One region of the Lysinibacillus sp. CNPSo 3705 genome, then DNA from elsewhere that is predicted to be linked to it. Evidence: riboswitches for the same ligand, from Rfam matches in the RefSeq annotation. Region 1 holds a riboswitch; each other region holds the start of a gene.
The links. Region 1 has a riboswitch for S-adenosylmethionine ahead of PVA17_RS17090 (MetQ/NlpA family ABC transporter substrate-binding protein). Riboswitches for the same ligand answer to the same signal wherever they lie in the genome.

Region 1 (5,533 bases):
AAAATGCTGGAAGATCATCCCGATTTTTTGCCGAGTTTTGCGAAGGTCGTTTAGAGAAAGGGAAGTAATATCGACATGATCGATGAATACTTTTCCTGTTGTCGGACGTTCTAATAAATTCACACAGCGAATAAGGGTACTCTTTCCTGCACCACTGTAGCCAATAACCCCATGGATTTCACCTTTTTTGACATGCAGGTTAATACCATCTACTGCTTTGACGATACCATTTTTAGTTTTAAATTCTTTTGTTATATTTTCTAGTTGAATCATACGGTGATATCTCCTTTCTAAGTCCCTCTATAAAGCAAGAATCTGCTAGCTTTCCTGTAGGAGTCTCGCAGATTCTTGCTATACTTAATCGTCACTTACCAGCTTGGAATTACAGAGCCTTGGAATTTTTCTTCAATAAATTTGCGTACCTCATCAGATTGATAAGCTTCAACAAATTTTTTGATCGTTGGGTCATCTTTGTTTTCTGCACGCACCACAATGTAGTTCACATATGGAGAGTCTGTAGATTCTAAAAGAATGGAGTCTTTTTTAGGATTAATGCCAGCATCAAGAGCGAAGTTTGTATTAATGGCAGCTACATCTACTTCACTAAGCTGTTTAGGAATTTGTGCAGCCTCTAATTCAATGAATTTCAAATTCTTTTTGTTTTCTTCCACATCGCGAATAGATGCTGTTAAGTCTGCACCGTCTTTTAATTTAATGATGCCTGCCTCTTGAAGGACAAATAGAGCACGAGCCCCGTTCGTTGGATCATTCGGTAATCCGAATGTAGCACCACCTGGAACGTCATTCAATGATTTATATTTCTCAGAGTATATGCCCATAGGAGTTAAAATTGTTTTTCCTACTGGCACTAAATCTGTTTTGTGATCTTTGTTAAATGCATCGAGGAAAGGCTGGTGTTGATAGCTGTTTACATCAAGATCACCCTCGGCTAACGATGTATTTGGTAAAACATAATCAGAAAACGTTTTTAGTTCTACCTCTAAGCCATTTTCTTTGGCAACTTTTGCTGCAGCCTCTGCAATTTGTTCGTGTGGACCAGAAGTTACACCTACTACAATCTTATTTTCATTAATAGTCTTACTTTGACTATCCTTACTATTTTCTTTAGTACCACAGCCCACTAATGCTGCTACTAATGTAAGACTTGCTAAACCTAATAAAATCTTGTTTTTCTTTTTCATGAAACATACCTCCAAAGTTGTTTTATCGGTAATAAAAATAAAAAAACTCTCTTAAAAATTAAGAGAGGCTCATGAAAAATTGTCCTCTCTTATCTTTCAAACAATGATTGTTTGCTGGAATTAGCACCTTCCTTAAAAAAGGAGGTTGCCGAGCTTCATAGGGCCAGTCCCTCAGCTACTCTTGATAAGAGATTTATAATATTTTTTTGTAAATCCGATAGAACTAATATAAATTATAGGATTTAGTAAGTCAATTGAATTTTTGAAATTTTTTATTTTATTTTAATGTTTAGTCGCGAAAGAAGAGAGAGAAAAAACTGTCCCTATAGCAAGTCTGAGCTAATGGAACAGTTTTTGATTGAAATGTTCACGAGCTAAATAAGTTTAATTTTTCAATTCTGCTGATCGCTTCACGTAAGCGGTCTTCGCTAACAAGTAAACCAACCCGTACAAAGCCTTCACCATATTGACCGAAGCCATTGCCTGCAGCTACTGCGATATCAGCTTTGTCGAGCAATATATCGGCAAATTGTTCACTCGTAAAACCTAGTGGAACAGGGAGCCATGCAAAAAAAGAGCCTCTCGGTGCTGTTACTTGCCAACCAATTCGCTGAGCTTCTTCGATTAGGACGTTTCGTCGACGCTCATAAGTCGCTCTAAGCTTATCCGCACAACTTTGGGAAGCAGTAAGTGCAACTGCCGCAGCTTGTTGTACGGCAGGAAATTGACTACAAAATAGATGATCTTGAATAAGGTTAATGGCTGCGACAATGTCGGGGTTACCAACTGCGAAACCAATGCGCCAGCCTGCCATATTATACGTTTTGGATAATGTATACATTTCGATACCGACATCTTTAGCACCATCAGCTTGCAGGAAGCTGACAGGTTTATGGCCGTCAAATCCAATCGCTCCGTAGGCAAAATCATGTGCGACGATAATATTATGCTCTTTTGCAAAGCGTACTGTTTCCTCGAAAAATTCCAATGTTGCAGTACCGCCAGTTGGATTATTCGGGTAATTCAAGTACAGTAACTTCGCCTTTTCTTTTACTTCATCGGATAAAGCAGTATAGTCTGGCAGGAAATCATTTTCTGCGAAAAGAGGCATAACTTCAAAATTAACATCACCTAATACGACACCAGATAAGTAATCTGGATATCCAGGATCAGGTAATAGCATAGTGTCACCGGGGTTTAAAACAGCTAACGGTAGCTCAACAAGACCAATTTTCGTACCACCGAGAATAGCAACCTCTGTATCAGGGGCAATGTCCACATTGTATTCACGTTTGTAGAAGCTTGCTGCTGCTTGGCGTAATTCTGCTATGCCGCGAAATGGAGAGTATTGATGATTTTGAGGATTTTCTGCCGCCTCCTGTAATGCTTTAATAATGTGTGAAGGAGTGGGTTGATCTGGATTACCTTGACCAAGATTGATAACATCACGCCCTTCAGCAAGAGCAGCGTTTACTTTTTGCACAAGTGCTGCAAAAAATTGAGTTGGGAGTTGCTGTAGTTTTTTTGAGAATTCCATGCACGTCCACCTTTTTCAGAATATAATAATTATTGAAGATATGATGCACATAATATTACTTTTTTTAGTAATTGTCTAGAGTATTTTCAGATAACTAAAAATCAAAAGTGACGCAAATGAGGTGGGAAAATTGAACAAAGTCTCGTATTTTATCGTCAATGCTTTTACTACAGAGCTTTACAAGGGAAATCCCGCAGCAGTATGTTTACTTGATTCAACGATACCTGAGTCGACCATGCAAAAAATTGCTCAAGAGATCCCGGTACCAACAACAGCTTTTGTTCAAAGGAAGGATAATCATTTTTTTCTTAGATGGTTTACGCCTGCAAAGGAAATACCGATTTGTGGACACGGAACAATCGCTAGCGCTTTTTTACTTTGGAAACAAGGGATTGTACCTATCAATTCTTCGATTATATTCCAGACTGTAAGTGGCCCTTTACAAGCAAATTGGTTCAATGAATTAGTTGAAATAACAATTCAAAAGTATCAGTTAGAAGAGATTGAATGTCCTTTGGGGCTTGAAGAATGGCTAGGTGTGAAGCCAACATATGTAGGGAAAACAGAATTGGATTATATAGTGGAGTTAAGTCACGAAGAGTATATTGCATATTTCAAAGCTGATTTTCAAGCGATGAAACAGTTCCCGGTACGTGGTGTTTGTATTACAAGTCGTTCTAAAGATGAGGGGGTTGATATTGTCTCAAGATTCTTTTCTCCAGCACAAGGCATCGATGAAGACCATGTAAATGGTTCCACTCATGGTGCGCTAGGGCCTTACTGGTGTGCAAAATTATTAAAAGAAAGCATTGTGAGTAAACAGCTTTCAAAACGAGGTGGCTTATTGTACGTTACACCAAAAATAAAAGATGTTGCTATTGCGGGTTCTGCAGTTCAAGTATTAAGTGGTGAAATAATAATCTAAATATGGAGCTTAAACCATGGAAGTCAGGTTGATTTATTGTAGTATAAATACAGAACAGTACTGTCTAAAGGAGGAATAGCAATGAAAATTGGTTGTATTCAATTAAACGTAGGCTTTGGCAAAGTAGAAGAAAATTTTGCTCGCGCTGAGGACAAAATTCGTGAAGCGGCAAAACAAGGTGCAGAAATTATTGTGCTGCCAGAAATGTGGAATTCAGGCTATGCTCTTGAAAAATTATCAGAGCTAGCAGATGTGAATGGAGAGCGTTCGAAAGCATTTTTATCAAACCTAGCGAAAGAGCTTGGCGTACATATTGTTGGTGGCTCGGTTTCAACGAAGAAGGGTGATAAATTTTACAACACGATGTATACGTTTGATAAAAATGGTGTGCTAGTAGGCGAATATAACAAGGCCCATCTTTTCCGTTTGATGGACGAGCATTTATATTTAGAAGCTGGGGATGAAATGAATCGCTTTGCCCTTGGAGATATCGAGGCTGCAGGCGTAATTTGCTATGATATTCGTTTCCCTGAATGGCTACGCGCTCACGCCTTAGCGGGGGCAAAAGTATTGTTCGTGCCGGCACAATGGCCAACACCACGTATCGATCATTGGAAAACATTACTGCAAGCACGTGCCATTGAAAATCAATGCTTTGTGATCGCTGTTAATCGTATTTCTAGAAAAGTAGAGAACTTTAATGGTCAATCAATGATCATTCAACCGTGGGGCGAGGTGCTATGGGTTGGTGCAGAGGACGAAGAAGTAGCTGTCATCGACGTGGACTTTTCAATTGTCGATGAAGTAAGAGGCCGAATTCCTGTTTATGACGACCGCAGACCTGGATTATACAACGGGGTAGTTACCGAAAACTAAAATCTGCTAGCACGCTCAAAAGGGTAAGCAATGTTGAGCGTGCTAACCGATGAACAGAAGAACATCGCTGATAAGGGGGAGGAAATCGCTGATAAACAGATGAAAATCGCTGATAAGGAGGGGAAAATCGCTGATAAACAGGTGAACATCGCTGATAAGGAGGAGAAGATAGCTGATAAGCAGAAGAACATCGGTGATAAGCATGCGAACAACGCCGGTAACCCGGTGAACAACGCCACTACCCCTGCGAACAACGCTGCTAACCCAATGAATAACGCCGCTAAACCGATGAATATCGCCGCTACCCATGCGAGCAACGCCACTAACCCAATCAACAACTAAGAAATTAACTGTTCTCCTCTATTAAAGAATTGGCAAGCAACATAAATTCAAGTGTAATTCGATTATGGCCCTTCATGAAATTTTCCCCTAAGAGACTTTCAAGCTTTTTTAAACGATGGTAGAGTGTTTGGCGTACGATGAACAGTTGGTTGGCTGTTTGTTGTTTGGAACCATTTGTTTGTAAGTATACCTGTAGAGTTTCTAATAGCTTACTGTTATATTTTTTGTCATATTCAATAACAGGCTGCAAATAATCTTGAATTACTTCCTGTAAATTGACTTGCATCTGTAATTTATAGATGAGGTGATACAGATGTAAATCATCGTAAAAATAAGAAGTTGTTTGTACTTTACTGCAAATATACAAAGTTTCGAGGGCCGTTTGGTAGCTCTTTGGTATTTCTTCTACGTCTGCAACGACCTTGCCAATGGCGATTTGATAACCTTGGGCCGTTTGTTTTTTATAAAAATCGGTTTTCTGTACGGAAGAAACTAACGAATTCAATACTTCGCGACTCGATTTGCTATCCTTCTTATGGAGTAAAATAAAAATGACATAGCTTTTTCTTTCAAATAAAAATGGTATAAAACCATTCTGCTCAAAAAGGTTTCGATAGTAGAGCTTACTATAGACAATATCCTCCTGCACCT
Region 2 (5,533 bases), on a different contig from region 1:
ACCTAGGCACTCGTCTGTAGTGGAAAATGACATTTAAATGAAGGTAATCGGAGTGGGGTTGGGCGATTTCTTGGAGATTATCGTCACAGGTATTACCCCAAATTGGGTCATGTTATAGTGAGGTTCCCTGATCGATATACTTAATAAAATCAGCAAGGAGAGAACGATGGATTATAAAATTGTATTCTTTGACGTAGATGGAACGCTTGTAAATTATGAAGATGGTCGTATTGAAGAAAGCACAATGATCGCTATTGAGCAATTAAAAAATAATGGAATTCATATTGTGGCTGCTACAGGAAGACCTTTATCAATGTGCCAAGGTTTAAGAAGCATAGGTATAGATACGTTTATTACCGCTAATGGTGCCTATGTTAAGCATCAAGATCTAGTAATACATAAAATTCCTATTGCCAAGGAAATTGTCCACGCAGTTAAGGCTTTTGCTGAAAACAATAAACAAAGTCTTTCGTTTTTTACAGAACAATTATCGATGAATAACGTCCAAGAACAAGAGACATTAAAAGCCATGCAAGAAACATTATCATTGCAAGAATTTCCCGTTATTAATGAAGATATTTTAACGCAAGAGGTTTACTTAATGTGTTTGTATGGCAACGAGGAAATTGAGAAAAGGTATACTTTAAAATTCCCGCATTTATTATTTAAGAGGTGGCACCCTTACATTACAAATGTATTGCAACATGATGTTTCCAAATCAATTGCTGTGCAGGCTGTACTAGATTATTTTGACTTGAGTCCTGAGGAAGCACTTGCTTTTGGTGATGGAGATAATGATATCGACATGCTAGAGCAGGTTGGCTTTGGTATTGCAATGGGCAACGGTAGTGAAGCATTAAAAAGTGTCGCTAATTATGTAACGAAAAAATCAACAGAAGATGGTATTCATTATGCTCTACGTAAGCTGCAAATAATTTAATTATTTGAAAGTAAAATATGAATCAACCAGTCACTAAGAAAAAACTATATTTTTTTACGATACAACATGGATGAATGTTTTCATGGAGAAAATGTATTTAATCCATAATACTCATAATGTTGTCTCCTTTGAGTTATTATAAAGCTAACTATTAAAAATCATTACGCTTTAGATGGGGTGGATTTATGGCGCATCACGTACAATCTCTTATTGAACATTATGGATATTTTGGCATTATTCTTATCCTAATTGGGGGAATTGTCGGTCTGCCACTTCCTGATGAAATATTTTTGACATATGTAGGGTATAGCGTATATCGTGAAACTCTTGCACATATTCCAGCTTTAATCAGCGCTATGATAGGCGCGGCAGGGGGAATTACCCTGAGCTACTATATAGGCTATAAATTCGGGCTACCTTTATTACGAAAATACGGTTCGAAAGTCCATATTACAGAACAGAAAATTGATTTTACTAGAAAATTATTTGAAAAAATTGGACCAATATTATTATTAATAGGGTATTTTATCCCTGGAGTTCGTCATCTTACTGCATATATTGCAGCTATTAATAATTATCCTTATAAAAAATTTGCTTTCTTTGCTTATATGGGAGCAGCTTTATGGACATTTACTTTTATCACTTTAGGGAAGATACTTGGAGAGAAATGGCATTATGTTGAGCTATATTTATCCCGTTACAGTATTTATGTTATAGTATTGTTCATCATCATTATGTTCATCATTTATGTTGTTTTCAAAAGAAAGAATGCATCTAAATAAATTCAATAGTACAGAGCCGATTCCGGACTTAATTATGCGGATGATAATGGATGAAAGGTCTAATTCAATATTTATTGAATCAGACCTTTTTGCTATATTACGGTAATATTGCAAAGGAACGGACAGGGAATCCAGATGCTTTTTCAGGCTTTGGCACGATATTGAATATAGCAGCGCCCTTTGGAGGTAGCTTATCTAAATTTGTCATAAGCTCAATTTGATAAGTATCTTGCTCTAGCACAAAATATTCGCCGTCTAATTTTCCATTTCTACGGAAATCTGCTGCTGAATCTGTATCAAAAGTTTCGTGGCCAATAGCTCTTACTTGTCGTTCGTTGAATAAAAATTGTAATGCTTCTAATCCCCAGCCAGGAATATGATTATTGCCATCAGCGTCTTTGTTGCTGAAAGATTCTTTATCTGGCCAACGTTTACTCCAATCGGTACGGAACGCAACAAAGGTACCGGCTTCAATTTCCCCATGTTCAGCTTCAAAGTCAAGAATATCTTGAATACTTAACGTGTAGTCGTTATTTACTGCGGCTTCCTTCGATTTATCAATAACGATGAGTGGTAGTACTAGTTCTTTTAGCTCCAATTCCTCTAGATAGCGTGTATCTCGTACAAAATGGATAGGTGGGTCGATATGTGTTCCGTATTGCCCTGGGAAAGTGAATTGCTGTGCAAAGAAGCCATCCTCATGTGAAAATAATGTTTCAAATTTAGCATCAGCAAACATAAAGAAATGTGGAGAATTTGGACCAAATGTATGCGTTAAGTCTACCCATTTTTTTGATTTCAATAGTTGAATTGCTTGTAAAAGTTCGTTTGTCATAATAGTTCCCTGCTTTCTTTTAATTAGAATGGAAAAATAAAAAAGAGCCCTCCTTGAAGAAGAGGACTCTTGTGCAAAGCAACTAAAGTAAGTCTTCTCATCTTTCAAGGCAGAATTTTGCCAATTGGAATTAGCACCATACCTCTATAGGGCTGGTTGCTGAGACTTCATAGGGCCAATCCCTCCGTCTCTCTTGATAAGAAAAAATGCGATATAAGAATTTTCAGAAATAATGTGTACAAACACTTTAGCATATTTTTTTATAGTTTACAAGCTTGATAGGGATACAAGGTTAAAATTCATAAAGATGCTAAAGGTAAAAAAAGAGGCCCTCTTCAAAGGGCCAACTCTTCACCAACCTAAAATTAGTGTTAGCTTACAACAGCTACTTTCCGTAAATGTTATACGAAATCCATCTGGTGTATAGGTAGTATCGAATTTTACAGTAATGCCTGTTGAAGCAATTAACTTTTCAACTTCTGTTTTATTTGATTGTTGTGCTGCGTTCATAAGATCATGTGCAAATTGCTCAGATTCATCAATTTTATCCGTAAGTAATTGTGCTTGCTGCATAATAACCTTAATCCGATTCGCGGAAGTCTTTAATTTCTTTGTATTGACGATTGGAAATGGACTTCTATTCATTGGGGGTGTCGGCATTGCTAGATGATGGGAAGGGTGTTGATTTGTTGGTTGATTTGCCATTACCCATGCCGGATAGTAATGAGGATAGACAAAAAACGGATAAGGATTGTAATACAACTAAATTCCTCCTATCCTATAGCTGATACAGTATCTTATGTACAATATAGACTTTCTGTGTTAACAGCTGATGCTTTCAAGCCCTTTTGGGAATTGGTTCACGGCATTAGAATTTTTTAAGGCTTATTTCGACGATACGTTCCTTAACAAAAAGGAAGCCTTGTGTATGGTTAAGGCTTCCTTTCGTTATTGTTATTCTAGGGAAATCTATTGTTTATTTCTATCGAAGTGTAACGTTAGGAAGGTAGTAACTGCAGCAATCATCACCATTACGAATCCATATATAGGGGTATGAGCTAATGATTGGAGGTTAACAATCATTCCTCCAATGTATGATCCTAGAAAAATACCAATGTTAAAGGCCGAAATATTTAATGCTGAAGCCATTGAAATAGCCGATGGTGTATATTTTTCTGAAAGCTGAACGGCATAAAGCTGTAATCCTGGTACATTCATAAACATAAATAGCCCCATCATAAAGACCATTATTAATCCTATGATGGATGATTCTAAAAAGAAGTTGATGCCGAGTAGTGCTATTGCTAATCCTATAAAGATCATAAAGATAGAGCGTAAAGGGTTATTATTCGCAAAATGACCACCTAATGTATTACCAATGGCAACACAAATACCGTATACAACTAAGATCACGACAATTGCCTTTGGTGAGTAGCCCATATACTGCTCTAAAATAGGAGAAACATAGGTGTATACGACGAATGCGCCACCATACCCAATTGCAGTAATAAAGAGGATTAATAACATTCGAATATTCCCTAAAACTTTACCAATATCTAAAATCGATATTGGATTACCTTTCGATAAGTGACTTGGCACAAGCAGGGCATTACTAATTAATCCAATAATACCTATGATAACTATGAAAATAAACGACATTCGCCAATCAGTTACTTGTCCAATAAAAGTTCCTAGTGGGACACCAGTCACAGTTGCTAATGTTAGTCCTGTAAACATAAAAGCTATTGCACTTGCTCGTTTATTTGGTGCTACAACATCTGCAGCTATCACAGAGGCAATGGACATAAACACGCCATGTGCCAATGCTGAAATAACACGCCCAGTTAGTAGTAATGAAAATGAGGGTGCTAAGGCTGCAAGTAAATTACCGATAATAAACAGCGCCATAACGAGCAGTAACACATTTTTGCGACTAAGGCGCGATGTTAATGCTGTTAAAAGCGGTGCACCAATCGTTACACCTAGTGCATATATGGATACGGTTAAACCTGCAGTACTTAATGTTATATTAAAATCTTTTGTAATTAATGGTAGCAGTCCGATGCTTATAAATTCTGTAGAGCCGATACCAAATGCACTGATGGCAAGTGCAAGCAATGTGAATTTAGCATTTGGCGCTTTTGTAGCTTTCATTCTATTACTATCTCCTTTGATTTTTTGTATAGTGTATAGTAATATTCATACATGCCAGAAAGTTACGTAGGGTACTTTTAGTTACTTTTGAATATTACAGGAGGTTTACAATGAAAAAAGTTTATAATATTGGTGTCGAAGCCACTCTTGAAGTAATTGGGGGTAAATGGAAACCTATTATTCTTTGTCATCTTAACCACCATGGTCAGATTCGTACGAATGAATTTCGCCGATTGATTCCAGGCATTTCTCAAAAAATGCTAACAAGCCAATTACGTGAGTTAGAGCAGTCTGGATTAATTAATCGTAAGGTTTTCAATCAAGTACCGCCAAAAGTTGAATATTCGTTAACACCTTATGGTCAAGAGATGGACCCTGTGCTGAACATCCTTTGCACTTGGGGTGAAAAACATATCGAAATGCTACAAGATAAAGGTGAAGATGTACTGTTAATGCAACGTGACGAAGATATCGCAATAAAGCATACATCTTAAATAGATTGGAAAGAGACTGTCTGAAAAGTTTTCTATACTAAGAAAATAAGACAGTCTCTTTTATGTTTACAAGCTATCGTTTACATGACAAAATCAAACTCATCTGGGTTTGGTCCAACACGTTGATCTAGATTCATAGCGTTAATGATTGCCATCTCTTCATTAGTTAAATGGAAATCAAAAATATCAGCGTTTTGAATCATACGTTCTTTGCGCACAGATTTTGGGATTGTGACGATACCATGTTGAATATCCCAGCGCAAGATAACTTGAGGATTTGATTTCCCGTATTTTTCTGCTATTTTTGAAATAGTCTCATTATCAAGAA
Region 3 (5,533 bases), on a different contig from region 1:
CAGGGCGTCACTTATTTCAAACCAAGCAGGAATACCTGCTGTTAGTAAGCAAATATAGCCAAGCTCTGCTAGTTTCTCTTCCACTACACCTACTTCTCGCGATTTTTTAGCCCAATAATCTGTTTCTTTATTTTTTAAAACTGTTGTATAAATTCCTGTCATAAGGATATATTTCATTTGTGTGGACACTACATTACCGTTAAGTAACTCCGTCTTTAAAGCGTTTTCATCTTTTGCTACCAAAAGAGAAAGTAATTTTTCAAAATATGCTTTACTTTTCTCTGTCGAAGCAAATGTACTGTAGTACTTCACAATATCGAATATTGACGCTTCATGTGAAATTTTATCAACATCAGTATTCATTAACTCTAAGGCATATTCAAATGACTGCAAGCCAATTTGTAGCGCTTTTTCTCCACCGTAGTTAAATGCTACAAGTAAGTATTCAATTAATTCTTCTAGTGTGGCACCACCATCTATAGCTCCTTTCGTGTGGTACACCATACTACGTGCATAATATCTTGCCGCATTCATACCGACTAACAGTATGTCTTTTTCTTTCACAGACAGTACTCCCGGTGCCATTGCTGCACCTCGAAGCGCTGTATAATGATCTAGCATTTCAGGATGATTGTCGTGCATTTTCTGCACCCATCCTGGTACAACATCATAAACTTTTTTGAAATACTCTAAGCCTGTTACCATTTAGAAACTCCCCTTTTTTGTATAAAATTGAATTAAAAAAGGCCACACCTCCCCTAAAGCACGGGTTTTACCGTACGTTAGAAAAAGTGTAGCCAACAGTCAAGCAGGGAAAGTAAAAAAAGGTCATTTTTCTACGACTGCTCGATAGGCACTTAATTTTGGTTAATTTATTATTTACACAAAATTATAAAATTTGCAACTATTTTTTTATAATCTCTCTAAAAAACGTTGAATCACTGGGTTAACATCTTTTCTTTCTTCGAAAACCAATGTGTAATGATTACTGTTAGATGTATACTTCCAGATATTTTTGGCGTTTTTTAGTGCTTCAGCATAAGACTCAGCTAAAAATAATGCAGGCATAGCTCCAATTTCACCAGTTGAATGAATTAAAAGGATTGGGCATTCCACATTTTTAAAGATTTTTTCAGGTTTATAGTCATAAAAACTTTGGAAGTCTTGACGTATTTCCTCTTCATTAGATTTATTTTCCCAATGCTCACCTTTTTTCACAATCTCATAGTTTCCTACATTCGCTAAATGTTCAGTCCACTCGACCCCAAGACGTCCATAAATCCCTTTAATTTCTTGGATGTAAGATTCAGCTGTTTCGTACTGCTTACTAATACGTCCAAGTGAAGGCTCGACGATTTGACGTTGGTGATCTGTACAAGTTGCAGCTCCATCAAGCAATATAACCCCTTTGACATCACTGCGTTTACTAGCAACATTCGCCATAATAAACGCCCCCATTGAATAACCCATTAAAATTGGTTGATTAATATTCAATGTATCAATCAAGGCTAAAATATCCTGAGTATGTAACTCTATTCCAGTATTTTCTGAAGCAGGTCCACTATTGCCACGGCCTTTTAAATCTACTGAGATAAAACGATATTCACCTTTTAATAGCTCCGCATAATAATGCATTTGCAGATGATTCCCAGTCAATCCATGTACCGCTAAAATAGTACCTTTCTCACCTGGGTAATCTGCAAAATGTAATTCACTGCCATTAATATTCATTGTTTGGTACTTCACTGCCATCATCCTCCATGTAAAAGTTAAAGCTAGTTTTACACCCTAAACAAAAAATAGTCAAATTTTTTTCTTTTTTCAGATTTACATAATTTCTATAATTGGTTTTTTATCCCAAAAATAATTATTTAAATATAATAAAATTAACCCCTCGAATTACCAAAATATACAATACACTATTTAAAAAGGCGAAGATAAGGTCATAATGAAAAGAAAAATATTTATTTTATTTGAAATGTATCAGTCTTTATTAAATCTGCATCGTTAGCTTAAGTACATTTATTCATAATATCTTTGGTATAAAGTCTAATTGGTTATTTAAGAATATGGCCCTATTGCTGAAAAAGGCACAATTCATCTTCAAGAATTGCGCCCGATTGTTGTTCATCCTGCTTCAAAAAATCCTTCACCATATGCTGGGTCAGCTAAATAGCAGTGAAGGATATGACGACGTTTGATGAACTCTTCAACAGATGCCATATCCGCAGCAGTATTATCAAATAGACGTTGTTGCAATTATCTTTCAACCTATATAAGTCCTATTACAATAAAAACACTTTTATTATAATAGGTCTTAGGATTCTATCACCATCCATTTATCCACTTTTTTCACCATCCATCAAACTAATAAACAAGGAAACCATACGGCATTTTGTTTACACTATAAGAAGGTTAAGTTTTTGACTTAGTTTTGACTAGAAATGACTAGATTTGAATGAAAACCGGTGAAATTGGATGAAATTAAAAAAGTGCCAAAACCCTATATCAAGGGTTTTGACACTCTGTGAAATCATTTGATTCCATGAAATGGAGACTAGGGGACTCCCCGGTGATTAAAGTATCTAGCATAATAGATAGTTAAAAAATGATGACCTTCTCCTATCAAGGTCATCATTTTTTATTGCTATTAAATGGCATTAAATATGATATTCAATTTGATCGACGAAATCCCATTCATATGGTGTTTCTTGGTAAACGTAGTAGTTCAACCAATTTGAGAATAATAAATGTGTGTGGGCACGCCACGTATTAATCGGTTCATTTGCAGGATTATCATGTGGGAAGTAATTCACTGGTACCTCAATATCTAATCCTTTCGCAACATCTCGACTATACTCATCAGCTAAAGTCGTTGCATCATATTCAAGATGGCCCGTAATCATAATGTTTTTATTATCCTTAGATTGCACAATAAAAACACCAGCATCTTCAGAATAAGAGAGTAATCGTAAATCAGGATGGCTAAGTACTTCATCAATTGATACGGATGTATATCGTGAATGTGGTGCCGTAAATGAATCACTAAAGCCACGTACTAAATCCACTGTTAAATCCGTAATGACATGAGAATATACACCTGAGCATTTAGCAGGAAGTCCAATTTTACCGATACCGTAATGATGGTATAACGCCGCCTGTGCACCCCAACATATATGTAAAATCGATGTTACGTTTGTCTTAGACCAATCCATAATTTCTGAAATTTCCTGCCAGTAGTTCACTTCTTCAAATTCCATTTTTTCTACTGGTGCACCTGTAATGATCATACCATCATAACGGCGATGACGGATTTGATTGAAGGTCGTGTAAAATAACTGTAAATGTGATTTACTGACATTTTTCGATTCATGCGTAGCTGTATTTAAAAATGTAATATTTACTTGTAACGGTGTATTCCCCAATAAACGAAGTAATTGCAGCTCTGTTTTTTCTTTTTCTGGCATTAAGTTCAAAATTAATATATTTAACGGACGAATTTGTTGCGTCTTCGCTCTGTCCTCTTCCATAACGAAGATTTTTTCCTCACGTAAATGTTCTCCAGCTGGTAAGTTTTTCGGAATATTAATTGGCATCTTGCATTCCCCTCTCTTTTATTTCTTTTGTAACATCAATGCACGGGCCCTGCGCAAAGCTCAAATATCAAATGATGAAAAATTAAAAAATCCCCCTCATTCCATATGAGATAGAATGAGAAGGATTTTTCCACGTCCACTCTTATCTCTCAAAGGAAAAATCCTTTGCTGGAATTAGCACCTTTCTAACTTTCGTTAGAGGTTGCTGAAGCGTCATCGGGCCAAATCCCTCAACTTCTCATGATAAGAATATTTAATTAAAAAGAATTGTAACATGAACAATTAAGAATATCAATAATACATAGAATATTTTGTTATTAACCATGCATGTCATGATGTCATTTGTTTAACACTAAACTTGAATGTTGACATTCATTATTTGATGGTAAACATGCTGTACTTATGTTAACATATACCTTTAGTAACAGAGAGGAACGTGAATAGTTTGATTAAAATTGATTTTCCAAAACCAGATTTAGTAATTCGCCAACGCGAACAAGATTTAAAGCCAGGAGATGTACCAATCACACCATACCATGGTTTTATCGACTTCCATAAAATCACTCGTGAAAACGGTGGTATTTTCTTATTCTACAATGAAGAGAACGAACTTTTATTTGTAGGTAAAGCACGTAAAATTCGTCAACGTATTAAAAAGCATTTTGAGGACAATGTGTCACCGATGAAAAATCATCGTGATGAAATTTTCAAAATTGAAGTGTATGAAGTGGAAGATCCAATGGAACGTGAAATTTATGAAACGTACGCGATCAATTCATTCCGCGCTAAATACAATGTTGATAAAGTATTTTATTAATATTTAACGAAAAAAAGAATCTGCTCGCCTTATGTAATGTACATGACGGCTTGCAGATTCTTTTTCAATACTTTCATTCTAAGAAAAATGCTTTACGTTCTTTCGTAATCCATTCCTCAAGCTCCGTATCATCGCGCTTTAAAAGGCGATTAATAAGCACGTCATGCCATATATAATCCTCTAATAAATAAATATGAACAGGATCATTGGTAATAAAAGCCGTTTCGTGTTTTGCCGGAGAGTGACCATAAATCATCTCTTGACCATCTACAGACAAAATAAACCAATGTGGCGTAGAAGTTTTTCTCGTATATTGTGTAGTTCGATGCTGATCTAAGGGTGAAACATTTTCATCCACATTTAATGTAATACCATGAATCGGAATATGCTGTGGGACCTCTTGTATAGCTTCTCGTAATTCCCCATACATATCTTCCCACATCGATAATATGACTTTTTTCTCCGCTTTTTTTAATAATGACTGACAATAATTGACGATTGCCTCTTTTCCTTTTATCGTGACAACTTTATGCTCCGCTTCCTGCTCTTTTACTTCTAATTTTTCTAATTGATCACTAATCGATGTGAAATTCGATTGCCAACGTTGCTGAATTTGCTGTAAAAACACAGCGACGGGAATGGAAGAGTATATCGTTTGATCTGCCGTTTCTTCTTTCAGTACTAACCCTTTTTCAACAAGTACATCAAGTATGTCGTATATTCTTGCACGAGGGATACCGGAGTTTTTACTTACTTGATAGGCACTAACATGACTATTTTGTACGAGTGCAATATAGGCCTTCGCTTCATATTCTGTGAATCCTAGTTCTTTTAATTGCGCGATTAATTCAACCATTCGATCCCTCCATTTCCTTTATTATAAGTTAAGGCTATGAAGATAAGCCAATAAAAAATAATTCTTTACAGCAAAGTGAAATTTAGTTACTATTTCAGTAGTAACTATCAAAAGAGGTGTAAACATGCTATTTGAAGTAGATGTAAATGTAGTTATATTATTAATATCTTTTGGTTTTTTAGCCGCCTTTGTGGATGCAGTCGTTGGAGGTGGAGGCTTAATTGCGTTACCTGCCCTTATGTTTGCTGGTTTAAATCCAGCAGC

Region 2: another riboswitch for S-adenosylmethionine. It lies ahead of PVA17_RS02045 (cyclase family protein); the one in region 1 lies ahead of PVA17_RS17090 (MetQ/NlpA family ABC transporter substrate-binding protein).
Region 3: another riboswitch for S-adenosylmethionine. It lies ahead of metA (homoserine O-acetyltransferase MetA); the one in region 1 lies ahead of PVA17_RS17090 (MetQ/NlpA family ABC transporter substrate-binding protein).

Annotation. Positions count from the first base shown of each region.
Region 1 is NZ_JAQZSD010000043.1:23,977-29,509, reverse strand. It holds gene PVA17_RS17095 (methionine ABC transporter ATP-binding protein) at 1-273, opposite strand, end outside; gene PVA17_RS17090 (MetQ/NlpA family ABC transporter substrate-binding protein) at 369-1,202, opposite strand; SAM riboswitch class I at 1,289-1,393, opposite strand; gene PVA17_RS17085 (pyridoxal phosphate-dependent aminotransferase) at 1,570-2,739, opposite strand; gene PVA17_RS17080 (PhzF family phenazine biosynthesis protein) at 2,870-3,664, shown strand; gene PVA17_RS17075 (carbon-nitrogen family hydrolase) at 3,746-4,540, shown strand; gene PVA17_RS17070 (hypothetical protein) at 4,571-4,882, shown strand; gene PVA17_RS17065 (PucR family transcriptional regulator) at 4,887-5,533, opposite strand, start outside.
Region 2 is NZ_JAQZSD010000003.1:81,893-87,425, forward strand. It holds gene PVA17_RS02035 (Cof-type HAD-IIB family hydrolase) at 167-940, shown strand; gene PVA17_RS02040 (DedA family protein) at 1,126-1,722, shown strand; gene PVA17_RS02045 (cyclase family protein) at 1,820-2,557, opposite strand; SAM riboswitch class I at 2,652-2,760, opposite strand; gene PVA17_RS02050 (YuzC family spore coat inner layer protein) at 2,909-3,319, opposite strand; gene PVA17_RS02055 (MFS transporter) at 3,527-4,711, opposite strand; gene PVA17_RS02060 (winged helix-turn-helix transcriptional regulator) at 4,822-5,205, shown strand; gene PVA17_RS02065 (aldo/keto reductase) at 5,286-5,533, opposite strand, start outside.
Region 3 is NZ_JAQZSD010000004.1:63,458-68,990, reverse strand. It holds gene PVA17_RS02650 (carboxymuconolactone decarboxylase family protein) at 1-705, opposite strand, end outside; gene PVA17_RS02645 (alpha/beta fold hydrolase) at 913-1,752, opposite strand; gene PVA17_RS02640 (catalase-related domain-containing protein) at 2,128-2,259, opposite strand; gene metA (homoserine O-acetyltransferase MetA) at 2,661-3,596, opposite strand; SAM riboswitch class I at 3,736-3,846, opposite strand; gene PVA17_RS02630 (nucleotide excision repair endonuclease) at 4,042-4,413, shown strand; gene PVA17_RS02625 (TrmB family transcriptional regulator) at 4,487-5,269, opposite strand; gene PVA17_RS02620 (TSUP family transporter) at 5,394-5,533, shown strand, end outside.